2 regions of the Ferrovibrio sp. GW821-FHT12E11 genome follow, and region 1 is predicted to be linked to the other one. Evidence: riboswitches for the same ligand, from Rfam matches in the RefSeq annotation. Region 1 holds a riboswitch; the other holds the start of a gene.
The links. Region 1 has a riboswitch for cobalamin ahead of AC1ROT_RS17505 (TonB-dependent receptor). Riboswitches for the same ligand answer to the same signal wherever they lie in the genome.
Positions count from the first base shown of each region.

Region 2: linked by a shared signal. The riboswitch ahead of cobW (cobalamin biosynthesis protein CobW) and the one ahead of AC1ROT_RS17505 (TonB-dependent receptor) in region 1 are both predicted to bind cobalamin.

Region 1 covers NZ_JBXAQG010000001.1:3,521,163-3,524,411, reverse strand. The annotation lists gene AC1ROT_RS17505 (TonB-dependent receptor) at 1-1,834, opposite strand, end outside; cobalamin riboswitch at 1,958-2,143, opposite strand; RNA gene rnpB (RNase P RNA component class A) at 2,175-2,573, opposite strand; gene AC1ROT_RS17495 (peptidoglycan recognition protein family protein) at 2,644-3,249, opposite strand, start outside.
Region 2 covers NZ_JBXAQG010000001.1:2,343,134-2,346,382, forward strand. The annotation lists gene cobN (cobaltochelatase subunit CobN) at 1-863, opposite strand, end outside; gene cobW (cobalamin biosynthesis protein CobW) at 885-1,910, opposite strand; cobalamin riboswitch at 2,029-2,264, opposite strand; gene AC1ROT_RS11760 (HupE/UreJ family protein) at 2,395-3,009, shown strand; gene AC1ROT_RS11765 (sulfite exporter TauE/SafE family protein) at 3,002-3,249, shown strand, end outside.

The DNA.
Region 1 (3,249 bases):
GCTCGGGCACGTTCGCCGGGCGATTGCCCGCATAGTTCGCGCCACCGGTGGTGATGAAGTCGCCATATTTCGAATCCAGCAGCGCACCATTGGCTTCCAGACGCAGGTCCTTCATCAGGTCGAAGGCAATGGTGACCTCGACGCCTTTGGCGGTCTGCTGTCCCACCTGCTCCGCGATAGTGGTGTTCAGTGGATTCACCGTCTGCAGCTTGTTCTTCACGATATGATAGCCCGCGAAAGTCCACTCCCCGCGACCTTCCATGACGCTCTGTTTGATACCGACTTCATTCTGCTTGGCGGTCGAAAGCTCAAGAGCAGCCTGGGCCGCGCTCTGTCCCAGCAGCGCGGAGCTGACTGGCGAGGTTGCTGTTGCATGCTGCGCATACAGTGCCGTGGATGGTGTGATGGCATAGACCACGCCGCCACGCCAGCTAAGATCGGCGAAGCCCTTCTCGGCCCGCGAATTCGTCACGAAATCATCGCGCGTGAAAGCGAGCCAGTCATGGCGCAGGCCGCCGACAACCGACCATTGGTCATCCAGCACCAGTCGATCCTCCATGAACACCGACTTCTGCACGATACTGGCTTCCTGCCGGGGGATCGTGGAGCGATTACTGTTGAAGAATCCCGGATCGAAGTTGTAGGGGGCGACCACCGAGTTACCGGTGGCGCCTGAATTGCTGGCATTGCCAAACTGGATATGGTTGGCGTCGAATCCCACTACCGTCTGGTTCTTGAGACCGAACAGCGTGTTCTCGATCGTCAGGTCATTCCGGGTTCCATACTGCTCCTGATCGTGGAAGACCTCGAAGAAACTGCTGCGGGTTACCAGATTGGTCGAGGCGTTGAGAATGTAATTCTCAAGATTGGTCCAGCGGCGGTTGCTTTCCAGCTGATAGATCACGCTGCGCAAACTCACATCGTCGGTCGCCTGCCATTCCGTTTTAAGCTGAGTCCAGCGGTCATCGAATTCAATCCGGGCATTCCTCACGTTGTAATTCTTGCCCACCAGGGATTCGTCCAGTCGTCCGTTACGCAGTGGCGTGCCCCAGTATTCCATCGGCTTCTGGTAGCCTTGGTCATGCGACAGCGTGAATGCCAACCGCTCGGTGGCGTCGACACGGACGGCGCCCGAGAAAGACTGGCTGGAATTTTCGCCGCGATCCACATAGCCGTCCGACTCACGGCGGTTGGCGCTGAGCATGAATGACGCCTTGCCGTTCAACGGGCCGCTGCTTGCAGCGGCGACGCGACGCGTCATGTCGGTGCCGAACTCAACCAACCCCTCGTTGCGGAAACTCGCCGTTGGCCGGCGCGGCACGACGTTGATGGCACCGCCGATGGCGCCCTCGCCGTACATAACCGAGGCCGGGCCACGCAGAATCTCGATACGCTCGGCCTGCCAGGGGTCGAACGGGAAGGAAACTGTGCCCGAAGCCACATAAAGCCTGGTGCCGTCATATAGCTGCATCACCGCGTTGTGGCCGGCGAAGCCGCGTGCCGCCAGCACGGAATTGCCATTACCTGGTGTCGCCGCCGAACTCATGCCGGTCGAACGCGAAACGGCATCGTTGATCGTGAGGGCGCCACGGTCCCGCACGGTTTCGCCCGGCAGGACCTCGACGCTGGCTGGCGTTTCCATTGGCGTCAGATGCAGACGGCTGCCGGTTTCCGTGGGTGCCGTGAGTTGCAGGCCGGCAAGATCGTCAACCAAATGGCCGCCGACGCTGATGGTCGGCAATCGGGCATCCTGAGCCCAGGCAGCGGAAGACAGGAGAAAGATGGGAAGCGAGAAGCGGACGGATTGCGTCCGGCGGGACAGGGAACGGACCATGGAAAAACCTCATGCGGTCGGCCTTGTGGCACGTCACCGCGAACGAGGTTTTCCGCCGATGCCCTGAGGATAAACAGGCGACCGATGGATTACCCACCGGAACACCCTGCCCGATGTGATCGCGTGTGACCACGGATGACGGCAGGTCTCCTGGCTCGCGGGTCGCTGTCTTTCGCCGCCTTCCCAGGACCGTGCGGCCCCAGTGGCTCTGTGACGAAAGACTCTCCGCTTACAGTTGCAGGGGCAGCCACGGCATTAAACCGCGTTCCCAGTTAGGCCCTTGCGGGCACCGTCGCCGGGCAACCTGCACGGCGATACTTTGCTTGTCAATTGGATGAATGGTGCCAGACGGCCTGTAAGCCGGGTTCTGTCCCCCCACTTTCGTGGGATGGACGGCCATTCCTCTGGGATGCCCGTTACCGGACACCTCGCGCGACCGACCCGGATAGCGGACCGAAAACAGTCCTGCAGACTTGCGCCTGCCGCCATCCCTATTTGGTCTTGCTCCCGGTGGGGTTTGCCGTGCCGCTTCCGTTACCGGTCGCGCGGTGCGCTCTTACCGCACCCTTTCACCCTTACCATCAGGCTCCAACCCGAAAAGATTGGCGCGTGATGGCGGTCTGCTCTCTGTGGCACTGTCCCTGGGGTCGCCCCCGCCGGGCGTTACCCGGCACCGTGTTTCCGTGGAGCCCGGACTTTCCTCGACGCTTTGACACGCCGCGGCCGTCCAGCCGTCTGGCACCGGGCGCAGAGGTAGGCCCAGACGGAGACGGCGTCAAGCAAAAGGGCGGATCAGCGTGCTGCGCGCCCTAACTGGCCGCACGGTCGGCGCTGGCGCGCCGCATGGTGACCTGTTCCGAGATATGGTGGATCAGGCTGGTGGTTTCTGCGTCGCTGACGCCATCGACTTTGTCCTGGCGCCAGTGCCGCTGGAAAGCCCGCACGGCGGCTTCGGTGAGCGGATCGTAGATGCCGCTGCCCTCGATGGCATAGCCGATGCGGTCGAGCGCCACCTGCAGTTCCAGCACCGCGCCGTTGCGCTCGCCCGGGCCCATGACCGGTGCATTCGCCGCAACCCGGAAATCGCCGCTCCACCAACGGCCAAAGCCGGCCGCCGCCAGGCGGTGCCAGGGGAACAACTCACCCGGATCTTCCTTGCGGCTGGGCGCGATATCGGAATGGGCGACATAATTGCCCGGCATCACATGATGCCGCGTGGCGATATCGGCCAGCAGAGCCAGCAGGGCGTCGATCTGTTCCACCGGGAACTGGCGATAGCCGAATTCGTGACCGGGATTGACCAGCTCGATGCCGATGGAACGCGCATTGACGTCGCGCACGCCGCGCCAGAAGGCCACGCCGGCATGCCAGGCACGCTTGTCCTCCGGCACCAGGCGATAAATCGTGCCGTCTTC
Region 2 (3,249 bases), 1.2 Mb from region 1:
TCGGTGGGCGTATTGGCTGCGCCACCATTCGGGCTTCCGATAGCGAAGCTGGTGGCATTGAGGATCACGTCAGGCAGCGCCTGATCCAGCAGGGTCCCGACCAGATCGGCCGACAGGCGGTCCTTCAGGCTGGTGACATAGATCGGCAGCGGATGCAGCCCCTCGGCGCTTAACGATTCGATCAGCGCATCGACAGCCGCTATATCGCCGGCCTGCAGCAGGGCGCGATAGAAAACAATGGCGCAGATCGGATGCGGCATGCCGCGATGCTTGGCGGCCCAGGTGTGGCGCAGCGTGTCGAGATCGGGATCGGCGAGGTCGGGCCAGTACAGGCCGGCGGCCGGCAGCGGCCGCGCCGGCGGCGGGTCTTCCGCATGACCGATCACGGAAGCCGCATAGCGCAGGGCATTGCGCAGGTTGTCGACGCCGCCCTCGCGGAAATAGCTGAACAATTCGGCGCGCGTCTCGTCGGTGACGGTAGAGAAGCCATCGAGGCCGGGATCGGCCTGGCGGTCGCCGGGCAGGAAGGCGAGCGCGATGCCACGCGTGCGGCAAACCTCGCTCAGACGCTCGACGCCATAGGCCCAGTAGCTCTGGCCGCCGAGCAGCCGCACGATCACCAGCTTGGCCTGCACGATCACGCTGTCGACATAGAGATCGACCGCGTAGGGGTGGCCAAGCTGCAGCAGATTGGCCAGTCGCAGCGAGGGGAAGTCGTCGCTCAGGGCCGCGCAGGCATTGCTCAGGCCCGCCAGTTCGGAATCCGCAGCGCTCAGGATGACGATATCGCCCGGCGACTGTTTCAGGTCGACAGCGCCATCCGCTGTCGCCGCGCCGCCGGGTATGGCATTGAGCAGATGCAAGGCGCTGCGCCCCTGTTCGACTCAGGCCGCGAGGGCGGCGCGGATCGCCGCCTCGTCCAGGCCGGCGCGGCCGATCACCACCAGGCGCGTGGCGCGTGGCTCGGCGCTGGTCCAGTCACGGTCGTAATAATGCGACAGCCGCGCGCCCACGCCCTGCAGCACCAGCCGCATGGTCTTGCCGGCGACGGCGACAAAGCCCTTCACCCGCAGGATGTCGTGTTCGGCGATCACCGGCAGCAGACGCTCCAGCAGGGCATCCGGCGCCGTCTGCTCGGGCAGGGTCAGCGAGAAGCTGAAGAAATCCTCGTGGTCGTGGTCTTCCTCATTGTCGTGATGCGACTTGCGCGCCGCGATGTCGTCTTCGGCGGCCGCATGCAGGCCCAGCAGGATATCGGCGGCGATCTCGCCCTGGCTGATCGACAGGGTTTTCACGCCCTGGCGCAGATGCGCACCGATCTCGGCCCGCACATTCTGCATGGCGCCTTCATCCAGAAGGTCGGCCTTGTTCAGCAGCACCAGATCGGCGCAGCCGAGCTGGTCCTCGAACAGTTCCTCCAGCGGATTGTCATGATCCAGGCTGGCATCGGCGGCGCGCTGCGCGGCCACCGCATCTTCATCATCGGCAAACCGCCCTTCGGCCACGGCGGCGGCATCCACCACGGTGACCACGCCATCCACCGTTGTGCGGCTTTTGATGCCCGGCCATGCAAAAGCCTGGACGAGGGGTTTCGGCAAGGCGAGACCGGAGGTCTCGATGACAATGTGCGTCGGCGGATTGGGCCGGTCCAGCAGCTTCTGTAGGGTCGGCAGGAAATCGTCGGCCACCGTGCAGCACAGGCAGCCATTGGCCAGCTCGATGATATCGTCCTCACTGCAATCGGGCGCGCCGCAGCTTTTCAGCAGCTCGCCATCGATGCCCATTTCGCCGAATTCGTTGACGATCAGCGCGATGCGCCGGCCCTTGGCATTGGTGATGAGGTGGCGGATCAGCGTGGTCTTGCCGGCGCCGAGAAAGCCGGTGACGACGGTTGCGGGAATCTTCTGCATAGGATGAGCGCCCTGTTCCATGACGCCGACGCGGACCATGGCTGCTGTCGGTCTTGCGCCTGCGCGGCGGCAAGAATGACATAGGCCGGGCGCCGGCACACCCCGTCCGGCACGTCCGCTTCGACTAAAGCCGATGGCAGGTCTCCGGGCTTGCGGGTTGTCGCGGATCGCGCGCCTTCCCAGACCGTGTCCGGTCCAGTGGCTGTTGCGCGCCGCTCGCCGCCTACCGTAGCGGGGGCTGCCGCGGCTTGCGGCCCTGCACAGACATATCTGCACAGAAAGCCGGCACCGCGTTCCCTTTTCATCGCCGTTCCACCTTTCGGCAGGCGGCGAACCATCGCGGCGGACCCTAAGCCCGGGGTCCGGCCTTGTCAAACGCGCGCCAACCCCGCGGGGAGGCCCGGGCATGTCTTGTCAAACGCAACCGGCTTGGGGCACAAAGGAGACGGGTGGTTCGCAACGCATGCGTAATAAAGAGGTCGTCATGTCCTTCAAGTCCAAGCTCGGCCAGATGGTTCTGCCGGCCCTCGTTCTGGCGAGCATCGCCGTTCCGGCTCTGGCCCATCCCGGTCATCCCGGCGCCGAGCCCGCCGCCGCCGGTTTCTCCGCCGGCTTCGCGCATCCCTTCGGCGGCCTCGATCATCTGCTCGCCATGCTGGCGGTCGGCCTCTGGGCGGTCCAGCAGGCCGCGCAGCAGCCGCGCGCCCTCTGGCTCTTGCCGGCCAGCTTCGTCGCCGCGATGGCGGCCGGCTTCGGCCTCGGTCTGGCGGATGTCGCCCTGCCCGGCGTCGAGTCCGGCATCGCGATGTCGGTGCTGATCCTGGGCCTGATCGTTGCCTTCGCCATGCGTCCGCCGCTGCCGGCCGCCATGGCGGTGACCGCCGTGTTTGCCCTGTTCCACGGCCATGCCCATGGCACCGAGATCGGCGATGCCTCGCAGGCGCTGGTCTATGGCTTCGGCATGCTGTTGGCCACGGCGCTGCTGCATGGCATCGGCCTGGTTGCAGCCCGTCTCGCGCAGCAGCTGAATGTCGGCCTGATCACCCGCGCCGCCGGCGCGGCCGTGGCGCTGGCCGGCATCGTCATCCTGGTTGGCTGACGCGTTTCCTCTTTTCGGCTTCCTGACCGAGCCGCGCTACTGGGCCGTTTTCGGCGCAGCAGCGCTGGCCGGTCTGGTGCGCGGCTTTTCCGGTTTCGGCGGCGCCATGATGTTCATGCCGGTCGCCAGCCTGGTCTACGAACCCAAGCTCGCCGCCATCCTGCTGTTCATCGCCGATGATATCGCCGCTTTGGCCATGCTGCCCGATGCGCTGCGCCGCTGTGTCTGGCGCGAGGTGCT